Regions from separate parts of the Pseudoduganella sp. GW821-FHT12E03 genome, predicted to be linked through region 1. Evidence: riboswitches for the same ligand, from Rfam matches in the RefSeq annotation. Region 1 holds a riboswitch; each other region holds the start of a gene.
What was found. Region 1 has a riboswitch for glycine ahead of gcvT (glycine cleavage system aminomethyltransferase GcvT). Riboswitches for the same ligand answer to the same signal wherever they lie in the genome.
Positions count from the first base shown of each region.

Region 2: linked by a shared signal. The riboswitch ahead of AC1RRC_RS16050 (hypothetical protein) and the one ahead of gcvT (glycine cleavage system aminomethyltransferase GcvT) in region 1 are both predicted to bind glycine.
Region 3: linked by a shared signal. The riboswitch ahead of AC1RRC_RS03535 (D-amino acid dehydrogenase) and the one ahead of gcvT (glycine cleavage system aminomethyltransferase GcvT) in region 1 are both predicted to bind glycine.

Region 1 covers NZ_JBXAQJ010000002.1:627,661-633,207, reverse strand. The annotation lists gene AC1RRC_RS06540 (DUF1631 family protein) at 1-1,945, opposite strand, end outside; gene AC1RRC_RS06535 (hypothetical protein) at 2,080-2,301, shown strand; gene AC1RRC_RS06530 (ATP-dependent Clp protease proteolytic subunit) at 2,346-2,903, opposite strand; glycine riboswitch at 3,049-3,135, shown strand; glycine riboswitch at 3,154-3,258, shown strand; gene gcvT (glycine cleavage system aminomethyltransferase GcvT) at 3,308-4,438, shown strand; gene gcvH (glycine cleavage system protein GcvH) at 4,486-4,869, shown strand; gene gcvP (aminomethyl-transferring glycine dehydrogenase) at 5,031-5,547, shown strand, end outside.
Region 2 covers NZ_JBXAQJ010000005.1:567,289-572,835, forward strand. The annotation lists gene AC1RRC_RS16040 (acyloxyacyl hydrolase) at 1-271, shown strand, start outside; gene AC1RRC_RS16045 (M4 family metallopeptidase) at 382-2,106, opposite strand; glycine riboswitch at 2,358-2,449, shown strand; gene AC1RRC_RS16050 (hypothetical protein) at 2,710-3,432, shown strand; gene AC1RRC_RS16055 (C39 family peptidase) at 3,460-4,050, shown strand; gene AC1RRC_RS16060 (M4 family metallopeptidase) at 4,096-5,547, opposite strand, start outside.
Region 3 covers NZ_JBXAQJ010000001.1:910,316-915,862, reverse strand. The annotation lists gene AC1RRC_RS03555 (CusA/CzcA family heavy metal efflux RND transporter) at 1-141, opposite strand, end outside; gene AC1RRC_RS03550 (efflux RND transporter periplasmic adaptor subunit) at 156-1,373, opposite strand; gene AC1RRC_RS03545 (TolC family protein) at 1,370-2,659, opposite strand; gene AC1RRC_RS03540 (hypothetical protein) at 2,838-3,200, opposite strand; glycine riboswitch at 3,298-3,394, shown strand; glycine riboswitch at 3,397-3,500, shown strand; gene AC1RRC_RS03535 (D-amino acid dehydrogenase) at 3,559-4,818, shown strand; gene AC1RRC_RS03530 (L-serine ammonia-lyase) at 4,889-5,547, shown strand, end outside.

The DNA of each region.
Region 1 (5,547 bases):
CCTGGAAGAAGAAATCCTTGTCAACCAATGCGGCCTTTAACACCGGGATTTGCAGGAAGCGCATCAGGTCGCGGATTTCCTGCGATATATTTTGATCACGGAACACGGTGTCAAACACCGCCGACAGCAAGTCGATGGTGCTTTCGTCGGCGCGGCTCAAAGCGCCTTGCGGCGCCTGCTGCTTGATGCTGGGCAGGTAAAACACATTGGGCGCGGCGCCCAATCCCGCCAATCCGGCCATGCCGGTCATTCCCGCGGCACCCGCGGCAGCGCCATCCGTGGCCGGCACGGCGCCGGGCAGTCCGCCCTGCGCATTGAGCAAGGCCAGCAAGCCGGAGCCGCCGGCGGGAAGCCCAGCAGGGCCGGCCATCCCGCCAGGCATGCCGCCGCCCATGCCCCCCGCCATCATGGCGGATGCCGGCACATACCCCACGGCCATTCCGGCAGCCGCGGGCGCACCCATCCCAGCCGGCGCCACGCCGGCTGCCGCCAGATCCATCCCGCCCTGCCCCGCCATCCCGACGCCGGGGACAGCAAAAAACGCCCCCGCCGGCAACCAGCCCGTGCCTGCGCCCTGCGGCACAGCCGGCGCCATACCTGTCGCCATACCTGTCGCAATACCTGTCGCGCCACCCGCCGCCACGCCGGCATCCACTCCAGCAACTCCTGCAGCGCCGGCCGCGCCAGTCGCCACCATTGCGCCGCCGAACTGCGCCGCCACACCCGGCGGCAACGCGAATCCGCCCGGCATATACGCGCGCGCCCCGCCGGCGGGCATGCCGCCGCCATTCACCAGGACTGGCGCCATCGCGCCCGCGAACGGGCCTGGCATCGCGCCGGGAATTCCACCGTGCACGCTGACCGGAACCGCACCTGGCATTCCCCCGGAAATGGCGCCCGGCGCAGTGCCCGGAATTCCCCCCTGCATGCCCGAGGCTACCGTGCCCGCCATGCCAGCCGTCGCCAAACCACCCTGCTGCACCTGCGACAGGAAGTTAAACAGCGGCTGCTTGGCCGCCGCCTGCGCCGCCTGCTGCGCCGCCGGGTTGTTGCCATCGCCCTGGAAGTTTTGCGCCGGCCCTTGCGCCCACGATCCCGCCTTCAGGTTGGCGATATCCGGCAAATCCGGGATCAGCAACGCCGGATCGGCGCCCGGTTCCTGTGCCCCACCAAAGAACTGGCGCAATTGCTGGGCCAGCTCCGCCTGCTGCTTGCGCTGACGCGCCGGACTGGCGCTGCTGGCGTCATGCGAATCGGCCTTGCGGGTCTTATAACTGTCCACCGAACCAGGCTGGGCCGCCTTGCGCTGCAAGGTGTCGTTCAATTCTTCGAGCATGGGCGACAACTGCAGGAACAAGTCCGGTTTCAGCAGCGCCAGCAACAACTCTTCCGCCTCTTCATCGGGATTGAACGCCAGCCATGCCTGCTGCATTGCCCCCAGCATCACTTCCGGACGGAACGGGTTCTGGTTGATGCGTAAAATGTCACGGTCCAGCAAGAACGCCAGCCGCACATTCAGGGTGGCCAGTGCATCGGCATACTGCACTTCGAACGCTTTAGCCACCGCGCCCATCGCCACCTTGGTATCCATTTCTTCCATGGACACCAGCGACAGCGATTGCGCAACCTGCTTCGGCCTGGCCTTCTGGCCCGGCGCCAGTTCCGCGATTTCGTGGCGTAGCGCTTTTTCCAGTTCTTTCTTGACCAGGCTGAGATAGCCGTAATGGCCGCTGCGCAGCAGGTTGCCGGCGCGCAAGCGCGCCTGCAACACGCGTATGTCGGCCTCGAGATCGCCATCGATCAAAGCCGACGCGACGCGCGTCGTAAAGTCCAGGAATTGTTCGCTGACGTGCCGGTGGACGATGTCGATCAGGTTTTCCAGCAACGCATGCCGCGGCGTCACCGCTTTCTTGGGCACGGCAGGATTTGTCTGATCTGATTGCATGGTCTAACCTGATTTGGTGGGAACGGCGGATTGCCACACCCATATTCTTGCACACTATTGCCACAAGGCAATAGCTACAAGTCAATAATCGGTAGTTTTTTTGCCGGACTGTCTCAACCTGAAGGGATTAAATCATGCAACCCAAGGTAAAAACCAGACAAGATTATCAGGGCAGCCAGGAGACGCCGCAGCAAGGTGGCGGCATCAGCCGGCAGTCAGGAACTAAAGGATCGGTATCGGTTTCGCCGCAGGATCACCAGGGCGCCCGGCGCGAAGATGTGCGGGCCGAGGAAAGCCGCCGCGCCAACCGGATCAGCGCCCGCAGTACGCACCGCAACGGGGCCAGGGGGCGCTGACCGGAAAGTTAACCGGAAAGACATGGGCGGCCCGGCCGCCCGGTTCAGATATTCGTCACGCGGCGCCCTTTGGGCGGCGCAAAATCCATGACTTTATTCACCATCTTGACTTCGGCAGCCTGCCTGGCCGTCAAGTGCAAGTCCGAATAATTATGGATTTGCCATTGCTCGTCCAACAATTCCACGTGATTCCGGAGGATTTCCTCGGTCCGCGCATCGTCGGCCTGCAAGCCCTCGACGATAATGCGCAGCGCTTCCGGCCTGGCGCCGGACGGCGCGCTGGCGTGCGACTTATGCACCATGAAACGCGCGGTGCTGCTGGCATAGCGCTTTTGCCCCGCCAAAAACACGATCACGGCAATCGAAGCGACCGCGCCCGCGTTATAGAAATGAAAACGGATCGGCAGCTTGCTCAGGTAGTTGTACAGGCAGATACCGTCGCTGACATAGCCGCCATTCGATTGCAGCAACACGTGCGCGTCGGTCACCATGTCTTCCGTCATATCGGCGACCGCATCGAACATGCGGTGCACCATATCGCTGTTGACGTCGCCGGACAGCGTGAACCACGCGTGCCCGTCAAATTTTTCATGCTGGTCCATGGTTGGCCTCGTTGTTTTAATTACGACAATTTTAGCAAAGGAGCGGCCCCCTCCCGCGCACTGAATTCATTCGTGCGCATGAGTAATCGGCGGCCCCGCCAGGGCCTGCAAGATTGACATGAGTGACCATCTGGCATATAGTCGACAGTCTTGATCGGGAGAGCGCAGCAGCCCGCTGCCGCCGAAGGGGCACTACCCAAAAACTCTCAGGCAAAAGGACCGGTCAGGGGCCAGCGGCGCACGGCGCAGCCGGTTAAACTCTGGAGAGCGGCCGTTCGTTCTGAAACGGCCCACCGAAGGGGCGTGCAAACCATCCGTTTGCTATCTCTCAGGTACCAAGGACAGAGGGGTTCGAAGTACGGCATTGCCGTGCCTTATAACTCCTTTTGATCATTGGACCAAACATGACCTTGAAGTCGACTCCCCTCAATAACGCCCACCGCGCACTTGGCGCCCGCATGGTCGATTTCGGCGGCTGGGACATGCCCGTCAACTACGGCTCGCAAATCGAAGAACACCACGCGGTGCGCACCGACGTCGGCATGTTCGACGTGGCCCACATGTGCGTGGTCGACATCAAGGGCGCCAATGTGCGCGGCTTCCTGCGCGGCCTGCTGGCCAACAACGTCGACAAGCTGCAGGTATCGGGCAAGGCCCTGTACTCGTGCATGCTCAATCCTGAAGGCACCGTGATCGACGACTTGATCGTCTACTTCATCAACGAAGAATGGTTCCGCCTCGTGGTCAACGCCGGCACCGCCGCCAAGGACGTGGCCTGGATGCAAGCGCACAACGACCAGACCGGCGCCGGCCTGACGATCACCCAGCGCCGCGATGGCGACACGGCTGAAGGCGCACCGATGGCCTTGATCGCCGTGCAGGGCCCGAACGCCCGCGCCAAGGTATGGGAAGTGATTCCCGGCTCGCAAGCCGCCACGGGCGAAATGAAGCCATTCAACGTCGCCTTCGTGCAAGACACGCCGTTCGGCGAGGCGATGGTGGCACGCACCGGCTACACCGGCGAAGACGGCTTTGAAATCGGCGTCGCGGCAAGCAAAGCCGAAGCGCTGTGGAACGCCCTGGTGGCCGCGGGCGTGAAGCCGGCAGGCCTGGGCGCGCGCGACACGCTGCGCCTGGAAGCCGGCATGAACCTGTACGGCCAGGATATGGACGAATCCGTGAACCCGCTGGACGCAGGCCTGGCCTGGACCATCGACCTGGTGTCCGAGCGCGACTTCGTCGGCAAGGCCGCCCTGCAAGCCAAAGGCCAGAACGCCCAATTCGTCGGCCTGATCCTGCGTGAAAAAGGCGGCGTGCTGCGCGCGCACCAGAAAATCGTCGCCGCCAATGGCGACACCGGCGAAATCACGTCCGGCACGTTCTCCCCAACCATGCAGCAAGCGATCGCCCTGGCGCGCGTGCCGATGGGCGTGAATGTCGGCGACACCGTGCACGTGGAAATCCGCGACAAGAAGCTGGCCGCCACGGTAGTCAAGCTGCCTTTCGTCCGTAACGGTAAAATCCTCGCTGCCTGACACGGGTCAGCACCTCAAACACGAACAACAACCCTATTGGAGCCAATATGAGCAACATTCCTGCAGACCTGAAGTACACCGCATCCCACGAGTGGGTACGTGCTGAAGCGGACGGCACCCTGACCGTCGGCATCACCGAATTCGCGCAGGACGCGCTGGGCGACATCGTGTTCGTCGAACTGCCGAAAGTCGGCAACACCTACACCGCCGGCGACGACGCCGCCGTGGTGGAATCCGTGAAAGCCGCTTCCGACATCTACGCACCAGTGTCCGGCGAAGTCATCGCCGTCAACGACGCGGTAGTGGATTCGCCTGAATCGATCAACGCGGACGCCTACGCCAACTGGCTGTTCAAGATCAAGCCATCCGACGCCGCCGCCATCGACGGCTTGCTGGACGCTGCCGCTTACGGCAAGACCACCGAAGGTTAATACCATGGCGCCCGCCTGACCGCGGGCGCCATTTTTTTGCGGTCCCCGTTCAGCAGGCTTTACAAAGCCGCCGAAACGCCTCGAACCGCATGCACCGCCCCGGCGGCCCTGCGGTTTTGTAAAGCCCGCCCAACGTATTTATCTCATCTGCCCCCGCTATCATGACCCGTACCAGCCTGACCCAACTCGAAGCCCGCGATGCATTCATCGCCCGCCACATTGGCCCGGACGCCGCCGAGCAGCAGCAAATGCTCGACGTGCTGGGCTACGCCTCGCGCGCCGCGCTGATCGATGCCATCGTGCCGCCATCGATCCGCAACAAGAACACCCTGCCACTGGGCCAGTTCACCGACTCGCTGCCTGAAACCGAAGCGCTGGCGAAACTCAAAGCCATCGCCGGCCAGAACAAGGTATTGAAGTCCCTGATCGGCCAGGGTTACTACAACACCCACACCCCGGGCGTTATCCTGCGCAACATCTTCGAAAACCCGGCCTGGTACACCGCCTACACCCCGTATCAGCCGGAAATCTCGCAAGGCCGCCTGGAAGCCATCCTGAACTTCCAGCAAGTGGTGACCGACCTGACCGGCATGAGCATCGCCAACTCGTCGATGCTGGACGAAGGCACCGCCGCCGCCGAAGCCATGACCCTGATCCAGCGCGTGGGCAAGTCGAAGT
Region 2 (5,547 bases), on a different contig from region 1:
CCTGACGCCGGTATTCCGCTTCCAGCGTGACGACGGCCTGGGATTATTTGCGGAAGCCGGTATCGGCATGCACCTGCTGTCCAAAAAATACGACAATAATGACGACCGGCTGTCGACCACTTTCCAGTTCGGCGACCATATCGGCGTCGGCTATGTGTTCAACAAAAACTGGGAAGTGGCGCTGAAGATGCAGCACTATTCCAACGGCGGCATCAAGAAACCCAACAGCGGCGTGGATTACGGCGTGGTGAAGGTGTCGTACCGCTTCTAGGCACCTGGATGAGGATGCCCGGCCTGAAGGCCCGGCGCCCATTTATAAAACTCAATAAAAAACCCTCCGCAAGCGCAAGCCTGCGGAGGGTTTTTATTTGCTGCTACGGCTTATTCAGCGACGTCGGTACCGACGTTGATGGCGGCGTAGGCACGCTGCACGGCTTTCGCTTCCGCGCTGTTGGCACCATACAGTTCCGTCGCGGCGGCCAGCACTTTGGTGCGGGCATCGGCATAGTTGGTCGACGACGTAAACTTGGTGGTCAGCGCCTTGAACCAGATGCGGTATGCCTTGTCCAGGCCGATGCCGGTCATGTTTTTCGGCGACTGGGTCAGGTACGGCGAGTAGTAGTCGCTGGACGTGGTGGCGCTGGAACCCTTGGCCAGGAAGTAGAACATGCGGTTGTTCGGGCCGCTGCTGTAGTGCACGTCCAGGCGTTTCAGCGACGAACTCCATGCATCTTTCGATGCGCCGTCTTTCGAAGGTTTGTACATCCAGCGCAGCGGATTGCCATCCTTCGAAATTTCCTTGCCGGTCATCCAGTCGTTGGCGCCAGGCGATGGCAGCGATGCGCCGGTGCCGCCGGCGCGGGCATAGGCTTCCACGGCTTCGCCAGCGATGTCCGATGCCGATTCATTCAGGCCGCCCGATTCGCCGCGGTAGGCCAGGTTGGACGTGGCGGCGGTGATGCCGTGGCCCATTTCATGGCCGATCACGTCGATCGAACCCAGGTTGTTGAAGTACGAACCGCCGTCGCCGATGTACATGCACTTGCAACCGTCGCTGTAGTACGCATTGTCATACGCGGTGTTGACGTGGGCCGCGATATAGGTGGCGGTATTGTTACCGTCCAGCGATTGCCAGCCCAGCACGTTCTTGTGCATGTCGTAGGTGTTCATCAAGCCCCACAGTGCGTTCACCGCGGCGGTCTGGCCGTTGGCGTTGGTGGTGCTGCCGCCGGCGATGTATTGCTGGCCATCGCCCCAGATATTGGTGGCGTTGGTGTACACGCTGCCGGCGCTGGTGGTGTGGTTGGCGTTGGTGATGGCCATGGCGCCGAAGGTGCCGCCGGTGCCGCGCGAACCATCGATCATCTTGTAGTTGGCGCCGTCATAGGTGGTGTTGATCGGCACCTGGCCGTTGTACTGGCTGTGGCCGGTGCCGATCACGGTTTGATGCATGTTCCACTGGTCGAGCACAGCGCCATTGGCCGCGTCCACGATGGTGTTGTGGAAGACCGGCTTGTTGCCATTGGCCTGGCGGGTCTGCACCAGGTACGCCAGCTTGTAGCTGTCCACCACGTCTTGCACGTCGGTCGCGTTCAGGTCCGCTTCGGCCTTGTTGGCGGCGCCGGCGACACGCACGGTTTTCATCACAGGGAAAATGATCAGTTCCGCGCTTGGCGGGTCGATCTGTACATTGTGGGAACCCACTTTGCCCAGCGCGACCTTGATGGCGTCCTGGCCGCTCATGGACGGCTTGGTGTTGATGCGCTTGGCGCTCAGGTCTTTGCGGCGCTCGGCAATCGATTCGCTGACGATGTTGCCGCCCGCATCGGAGACCACCACGGATTCGGATTCAAACACGCGCACACCCTTGTAGGTGTGGTTCAGGCGGCTGATGGCGTGGCCACGTTCGCCCGGGTGCTGGGAAGCGATGGCGAAACCATGGTCGGCATCCAGGCCATGTTTGCTGCGCTCACCATTCAGCGTGCTGACCAGGCGAGCCTTGTCTTGCTGGGAAAACGATGCCGGGGTGCCCATCATGGGCGCGGCGAATGCGGAACCTGCGATCGACACAATTGCTGCTGCAATCAGGGTCTTGCGAATTGCCATGGTTTCTCCGTTATAGATTTGGGTAGCGACGGCTACCTCGTGACCGCCACCTTACCGAAGCACCACAGGCCATGACAAAAAAATCGGGAATTACGACGAAAAGTGTGCACTTGTCTCAATTTGAAATTTTTTGTCGAACGTATCCATGTTTTTTTGTAGCGCGATACGGAAACAACGCAGCACTTGTGCGGTGTTGAATCATTCGTTCTGACTGGGCTATGCTGAATTAAGTAACCGGTGCAACACCGGTTGCAGCATAGTCGGGAGAGACCGGTCCACCATAGCCGGCGCCGAAGGAGCAACCGCCCCGGAAACTCTCAGGCCCATGAACCGGCTATGCTGATCAGAACTCTGAAGAGCCGCCCGGCCGCATGGCCATGGCGCACCGAAGGAGCAAGCGGCGCTACCGCCCGTGAATCTCTCAGGTCCGGAACAGAGGGGGCAACCGCTGTGCGTACGTCCTGTGCGCGCAGTTCTCAATCCATCTTGTGACGAAAGTCCGTGCCTTGACCGCATCGACCGCGTTTGCGCCGCGTTTTGCGCCGCGTTTTGCGCCACATTTTGCGGTGCGGGCCTCGTACACCCTGAAAAGGAGAAGCATCCATGCAGCACCAACGTTCCACCCGGCGTGCATTGCTGGCGCCATTGGCCTTGTTCACGATCCTGGGCCTGTCCGGCATACCCGCCATGGCGCAAAACGCCACGGCGATTGCCGCCAAAGACGGCGCATCGGCGCAAGCGGCGGCACAGCGCGACTTCGCGCAATTTGCCGCGTACCAGCTGCGCACCCGGCCCGGTGTCGCCCCGGTTGATTTCCCGCTCGAAATCGGCGACATGCAGGACTTGAAGGATGCTGTGATCGGCTACGGCTTTCCTGTCCATTCCGTGGAAGCCAAAGACATCGTCGCGGGCCGCGCGGATTTGCAGGCCATGGCCAAGCCTACCGGGCAGTGGCGCTTCATCGTCTCCGTGCGCGGCAAGCCGGTCGGCCTGGCGACCGTGGAGCAGGTCAACGGCCGCTATGAAACCGTTTCGTATGGCGCCGCCATCCTGGCAAAAGATGTCGATGCGTTGACGGCCCATCATGGCAATGCGGCGCGCAACAACCTGCGTTTCGTCCGCATTTACCAGGCGCGCGCCGACTTCCTGGAAGTCTCCGGTGAAGGCCGTACCCGTTATGCGCCACTGCATTCGGCACGCGAATCGCTGCTGCTGCAGGCGCGCGCAATGAAAACGGGTCAGGGCGACACGTCACTGATGGAAGCGTCCGAAGTGCTGCAGCCGCTGCGCGCAGCCGTCAAAGCCAACCTGGATGCGTTCCGCTGATCCTCATATCTGAATCTGGAGAGACCCATGAAATTGAAGCATCTCGCAATCGGCGCCGCCATGGCGCTGGCCATGCCGATGGCCATGGCGCAATGGCGCACCTTGTCCGTGCCGCTGACCACGCAGGAACACAGCCAGTGGTGCTGGTCCGCATCGAGCAAGGCAATTCTCAGCTATTACTGGGCCAATTACCCAAGCCAGTGCCAGATCGTGAACTGGGCGTATGGCTTGAACTACGCTTGCGGCAACAGCACGTTTAACTGGAACAGCAACGCCAACCAACCGAACTCCATGTATGGTTCATCCGGCAGCGTGCAAAACATCCTGGCCAATTGGAGCGTGCCAAACACCGCGATCAATAATTACCTGTCGTGGAACACCGTGGTTTCGGACATCAACGCCAACCGGCCGTTCGTGATCCGCTACGGCTGGACCGGTGGCGGCGGCCACATCATGGTGGGACGCGGCTATGAAACATATAACGGCGTCAATTACGTATACATCATGAACCCGTGGCCAGGCGAAGGACAAACCTGGCGCACCTATGCGTCGGCGGTCAGCGCGTCGGACCATAACTGGACCCATACGCAGCGCATGAATATCAGCCGCGCGAACTGACCTGTGCAAAAGCCGGCCCGGCATTGAGTGGGCTGGCTTTTGAAATTACTCAGCAATGTCGGTCCCAACATTGATGGCTGCATACGCCCGCTGCACCGCCTTCGCTTCAGCGCTGCTGGCGCCATACAGTTCTTGCGCCGCCGCCAGCACCTTGGCGCGCGCATCGGCGTAATTGGTCGACGAGGTGAATTTGGTGGTCAGTGCCCGGAACCAGATGCGGTAAGCCTTGTCCAGGCCAATGCCCGTCATCGCCAGCGGGGCTTTGGTCAGGTACTTCGAATAGTATTCGCTGGTGGTGCTGGCATTGGAACCCCTGGCCAGGAAGTAGAACATGCGGTTGTTCGGGCCACTGCTGTAGTGCACATCGAGGCTTTTCAGCGTCGTACTCCACGCGTCCGGGCTCTTGCCATCTTTGCTCGGCTTGTACATCCAGCGCAGCGGCTGGCCACTTTTTGAAATCTCCTTGCCCACCATCCAGTCGTTGATGCCGGGCGACGGCAGCACGGCCCCCTTGCCGCCAGCGCGCGCATAGGCTTCCACGGCTTCGCCGGCGATATCGGATGCCGACTCGTTCAGGCCGCCGGATTCACCGGTATAGAGCAGGTTGGAGGTGGCGGCCGTGATGCCATGGCCCATTTCATGGCCAATCACGTCGATGGCGCCCAGATTGTTGAAATACGTGCCACCATCGCCGATGTACATGCATTTACAGTTACCGGAGTAGTAGGCATTGTCATAGGCGGTGTTGACGTGGGCGGCGATGTACGTCGCCGTATTGTTACCATCCAGTGACTGCCAGCCCAAGACGTTCTTGTGCATGTCATACGTGTTCATCAAGCCCCACAAGGCATTCACTGCCGCGGTCTGGCCATTGGCGTTGGTGGTGCTGCCACCAGCAATGTATTGCTTGCCGTCTCCCCAAGTGTTACTGGTGCTGGTGTACATGCTGCCGGCGCTGGTGGTGTGGTTGGCATTGGTGATGGCCATGCCGCCAAAGGCGCCACGCGCGCCGCGGCTGCTGTCCAGCAGGCGGTACGTGGCGCCGCTCAAGGTGGTGTTGATGGCGACGGTGCCGCTGTACTGGCTGTTGCCGGTGCCGGCCACGGTCTGCAGCATATTCCATTGCCGCAGCACGCTGCCGTCTTCCGCGCTGACGATGGTGTTGTGATATCGCGGCTGGTCGCCGTTGGCCAGGCGCGTTTGCACCAGGTAGGCCAGCTTGTAGCCATCGACCACGTCCACCACGTCGAGCGCATTGAGTTCGCTCTCAGGTTTGTTCTCCGTACCCGCTAGGCGGACGGTCTTGATGAGCGGGTAAATGATCAGCTCCGCGCTGGGCACCTCGACCTGCGCACTGTACGCGCCGATCGTGCGCAACGCGGCATTGAGCGCCTCTCTCTGCTGGAGTCTGGGGGTAACGTTCATGCGCTTGCCACTCAGCGCCGCACGGCGGTCGGCGATGGATTCGCTGACGAGATTACCGTTCCCGTCGCTGAC
Region 3 (5,547 bases), on a different contig from region 1:
TACCTGCACATTGGTAATGTCGGGCACCGCGTCGATCGGCAAGCGCTGGTAGCTGTACACGCCGAGCGCCGCCATTCCCAGCACGGCCAGCATCACCAGCCAGCGGTGGCCGATGGCCAGTTGTATGATCCGTTCAAACATGATCGACCTCCCGCTCAGTGCTCATGGCCGGCGCTGCCTTTGGCTTGCTGCGCCTTCACCACAAAACTGCCCGCCGCCGCATAGGCCGCGCCGGCCGGCAAGCCTTCCAGGATTTCCACCATGGCGCCGTCGGTCACGCCGGTGCGCACCGGATTGGCCTGGAAGCCCTGCGCGGTTTGACGGAAGACCACTTGCTTGCCGTCGACCGTCTGCACCGCGTCGGATTGCACCGCGACCGGCGCCTGGCGCACGCCTTGCGCCATGGCGACATTGACGAACAAGCCGGGACGCCACGCCATCTGCGGGTTGGCGATCACGACCCGGGCCTTGGCGGTGCGGGTTTGTTCCCCCAGCAGGCTGCCGACGTAGCTGATCTTGCCGGTGGCGGTGGAGCTGGTGGTGGTGGACTGGATCGTGACGGGTTCGCCGGTGCGCACCGCCTCGATGTCGCGCGCCGCCACATTGACTTCCACCCACACGGTGGACAGGTCGGACAGCAGGAAGACATTGGCGTCTTCCTTCACGGCTTCCCCGAGCGCGATATGCTTTTCCACCACCACGCCGTCAAACGGCGCACGCAGCACATACCGGTTCAGCGCACCCTGGTTGCCATTGCCATTGCCATTGCCATTGCCGCCCGCACCCAGTGCATCGAGTTTGGCGCTGGTGCTTTGGGCCTGGATTTGCGCTTCGTGGAACGCCTGGCGCGCCTGCAGGTAATCCTGTTCGGCCGAGATCTTGTCTTGCCACAGCTTCTTTTCCCGTTCATACGTCAATTGCGCCAGCGCCAGCCGTTTTTGCGCCGCCAGCTGGGTACTGCGCAATTCCGCCAGTTCGGGGCTGGCAATCACGGCCAGCACCTGGCCTTTTTTGACGTGCTGGCCGAGATCGGCCTGCACCGATTCCGCCACGCCCGGCAGGCGCGGCACCACGTGGGCGGTGCGGTCTTCATTGAATTTCACTTCGCCGGGAAATTGCAGCACGGTGCCGATGCCGGCCGGTCCGGCCTTGGCCAGCACGATGCCGGCCGCACGGATTTGCTCGGCGGTCATGGCGACCTGGGCGGCTTCTGCCGGGCCATGCGGCGCGCCGTCCGGACGTTCCGCATGCTCCGCGTGTTCCGCTTGCGGCGCATGCCGGTCAGGACCGTCCTTGTTCCAAAGGAGGATGGTGGCGCCCAGCACCAGGCCGGCCGCGATAACGCCCAGTACGGGCTTGATGGATTGGTTCATTTGATGGTCACGTAACGTTGCAGGTCGGCGATGGCCCGATAGCGCCCGGACAGGGCGGCCAGGTATTGCGCACGGGTCTGGGACAGCGTGCGCTGCGCATCGAGGACATCGAGGAAATTGAATTTGCCGAGTTCGAACCCGGTCATGGCCGCATCGAGCGCGCTTTGCGCGGCCGGCAGCATGTCGGTGCGGATGGTGTCGATCTGCTGTTGCGCCACTTCGGCGCGCAGGTAGGCGTCGGCCAGCGCCTGGCCGGCTTCCAACCGCACCACGTCGAGTTGCAGCGCGGCTTGTTCCGCACGGCGCAGCGCCGACAGCACATTGCCCTGGTTGCGGTGGAACACGGGCAGGGGAATCGCCACGCCGACCACGGCCTGCGAGCGGCCCTGGTCATAGTCTTTCTTGTTGCCGAGCGTGACGGTCAGGTCCGGCAGGCGCTGCGCCCGTTCGAGGCCGGCTTGCGCCTGTTCCCGTTCGTGGCGGGTGCGCGCCTGCCGCAGTTGCGGCGCCGCTTCCAGTCGCGCTTCCAGCATTTCCAGCGGCGGCAATGCCGTCCCATCGGGTTCGGGATGTGCCAGGCGCTGCTGCAGCGCGTAGGGACTGCCCCACATCGCCGCCAGGCGCCGCCGGGCGCTGGCCAGGTCGGCATTGGCTTGCGTCAGTTCCAGCCGGGCATGGGACGTGGCCACATTGGCCCGCGTGGCTTCCACCGGCGACACCTTGCCGGCGGTCACGCGCCGGTTGGCCGCATGGCTGGTTTTCAGCGCCAGCTCCAGTGCGCCCTGCGCCAGTTCGACACGTTCCTGGGCTGCCAGCGCATCAAAGTAGGCGGCCGTCACGTCGGCGCGCAGTTCCGCCGCCTTGACGTACACCTCGTCGGCGGCCAGGGTCCGGTCCAGCTCCGCCACCGCGATGCGGGCGGCGCGTTTGCCGCCCAGTTCCAGCGGCTGGCTGAGTTGCACCGTTTGCGTGCGGTTACCATGGGACGCGCCTTCGCGCAGCACGGACAGTTCGGGATTGGGCAACAGGCCGGCCTGCTGGCGGGCGCCGTCGGCAATGGCAATACCGGCGCCGGCCGCGCGCAGGGCGGGATTGGACGACAGGGAAAGGGCGATGGCCTGTTCCAGCGTTAATGTCGGCTGGATCAGCGCCAGATTGAATGTGGCATTGGGTGCCGCAGGGGATACCGGATCGGGTACCTGCGGGGCGGCCGCATGGGCGGCCAGGGGCAGGCACTGACCTGACAACAGGACCGTGGCGCCCAGCATGATGAATCTGGATCGCATGGATTTCACTCCGAAAGAGGACGTCGAAGACAATCCGGCGGCGAGAGGGCTATGCAGCGTTCAGGCTATGCAGCGCGTGAGCGATGCGGCAACGGGGCACGCGCGGTCGCGCATGCCACTTGTGCAGCTTGGCTCAGCTTGCTTGGCTCGACTGAAAGAGGTGAAACAGCCGCCGGGCTTAAGCGGCGGCGCGCCACTGGGGGCGTTCAGGTGGCGGGGTGTAAGCCGAGGAGGGCGTGGACAGCGGCATGGTTTGCCGCTGTCCGGCCAGCGGGGCATGGGCCAGCGCCGTGTCCAAAGTCGCCGGCGCCAGCGGCGCATGGGAACAGGACGAACAATCGGTATGGGGCGTCAGTTTTTTCGCCAGCGACGGCGAGCTATCTTTCGCCAGGTCGGTGTCGTCGGGGTGCCCGGTATGCTGGTGGTGGCCGAAGTGCTGCGCGGCGCGGCCCGATTCGTGTCCGCAATAGACGCTGATCGCCATCCAGCTGAACTGGAGTGCGACGATTGTCAGCATGAAGAACAGGAACTTACGGGCCATAGCGGCGCAGTATAGCATGGGCATTTGGCGCCCTGAAATGTGAAATTCATATGAAAAATGTTTGGTAAATCGTCACATCTTCGACTATGCTTCGCTCCAGGTGATATCGGGAGAGACTGTCCGCCCAGTGCGAGGACAGCGCCGAAGGAGCAACCGCCCCGGAAACTCTCAGGCAAAAGGACCGATACCACATTCACACTCTGAAGAGCTGCCGGAAGTCGTCGCCCGGTGCACCGAAGGAGCAAGCATCGAACTGCCACGGCAGGGGCATGCGAAATCTCTCAGGTCCAGAACAGAGGGGGTGTCTCTTGCGTATCCGCGCAGGGACCCTCTTTTGACTTCTGGAGTCTCGAGCATCATGAAAACAATTGCTGTTATCGGTGGCGGCGTCACCGGGATCACGACCGCCTATGCGCTGGCAAAACAAGGTTTTGCCGTCACGGTATTCGAACGCAACCGCTATCCCGCCATGGAAACCTCGTTCGCCAATGGCGGCCAGCTGTCGGCCTCCAACGCGGAAGTCTGGAACCACTGGTCGACCATCGTCAAAGGCGTGAAATGGATGCTGCGCAATGATGCGCCGCTGCTGGTCAATCCCAAGCCGTCGTGGCACAAATTCAGCTGGTTCGCTGAATTCATGGCGGCCATCCCGTACTACCGCAGCAACACCATTACCACGGCGCGCCTGGCCATCGCCGCGCGCGAACACCTGTTTGAATGGGCCCGCGCCGAGCGGATCGATTTCGACGTCCGCCGCCAGGGTATCCTGCACATCTACCGCGACCGCGCCGGGTTTGACCATGCGCGCGCGGTGTCGGGCATGCTGGCCGAAGGCGGGCTGCAGCGGCAAGCCGTGACGCCGCACGAGATGCGCCAGATCGAACCGGCGCTGCAGGGTGACTATTACGGCGGTTTTTACACGGAGAGCGATGCCACCGGCGACATCCACAAGTTCACCACGGCCCTGTCGGACGCCTGCCTGCGCCTCGGTGTTGGCATCCGCCTGGGCCAGGACGTGCGTTCGCTGTCGAGCAAGGATGGCCGTGTGGAAGTCGCGACGGTCCAGCTGGGCTTCCGCCAGGTCGAGACCTTTGACGGCGTGGTGGTGTGCGCCGGCACCGCCAGCCGCACCTTCGCCCACATGCTGGGGGACCGGGTCAACATTTATCCGGTCAAAGGCTATTCCATCACGGTCCACCTCGATGACGCGGGCAGCCAGGCCGCCGCGCCGCAGGTCAGCCTGCTGGACGACGCCACCAAACTGGTGACCAGCCGCCTCGGCGTCGACCGTTTCCGGGTGGCCGGCACTGCGGAATTCAACGGTTTCAACCGGGACATCCGGGCCGACCGCATCCGTCCCCTGACCGACTGGGTGGCGCAATGCTTCCCTGGCATCAAGACCAACCGCGTGGTGCCGTGGGCCGGTTTGCGTCCGATGATGCCGGACATGCTGCCCCGGGTCGGTCCCGGCTGCGCACCGGGCGTGTTCTACAACACGGGCCACGGCCACCTGGGCTGGACCCTGTGCGCCGTCACGGCCGACATGGTGGCCGGCATGATGGCGTCCACCCGCGAGCGGCAGTGTCCCGTGTCGCTGCTGGCGCCAGGCCGCGCCTGACCCGTTCCGGCCGGTGGCGCCTTCCCCTGCCGCCGGCCTGTCTACCCAATTTTTTTGAAGGAAACCGTTGATGGACATGAGTGTGTTTGACCTTTTCAAAGTCGGCATTGGCCCGTCGAGTTCCCATACTGTCGGGCCGATGGTGGCGGCGCGCCGCTTTTTACTTGAATGCAAGCGGCTGGACAAAGCCGTGGCGATTGAAGTGGCTCTGTATGGTTCGCTGGCGCTGACCGGTGTCGGCCATGCGACCGACAAGGCCGTGATCCTGGGCTTGCTGGGCGAGACTCCGCCGGGTGTCGATCCGGATGCGGTCGATGACTTGCTGGCGCAAATTGAACTCGATGGCCAGTTAAAACTGCTTGGCGCCTATCCCGTGCGCTTTACTGCCCGTAACAACCTGGTGTTCCACAAGACCGAGAGCTTGCCGGAACACCCGAACGGCATGCGGTTTACGCTGACCCTGGACGATGGCAGTTTTGTTGAACGCGTTTTTTTTTCAGTAGGCGGCGGCTTTATTCGTGAAGCCGGCGAAGCGCCGCTCGCCCAGGGAACCGATGGCGCCGTGCCGGTGCCGTACCCGTTCCACAACATGGGGCAATTGCTGCGGCATGGCCGCGACAGTGGGTTATCGATTCCCCGCATGTTGCGCGCCAATGAATGCGCCCGCATGGAAGACGCCGCGCTGGACGCCGGGCTGGATCGCCTCTGGCAAGTGATGAGCGGCTGTAT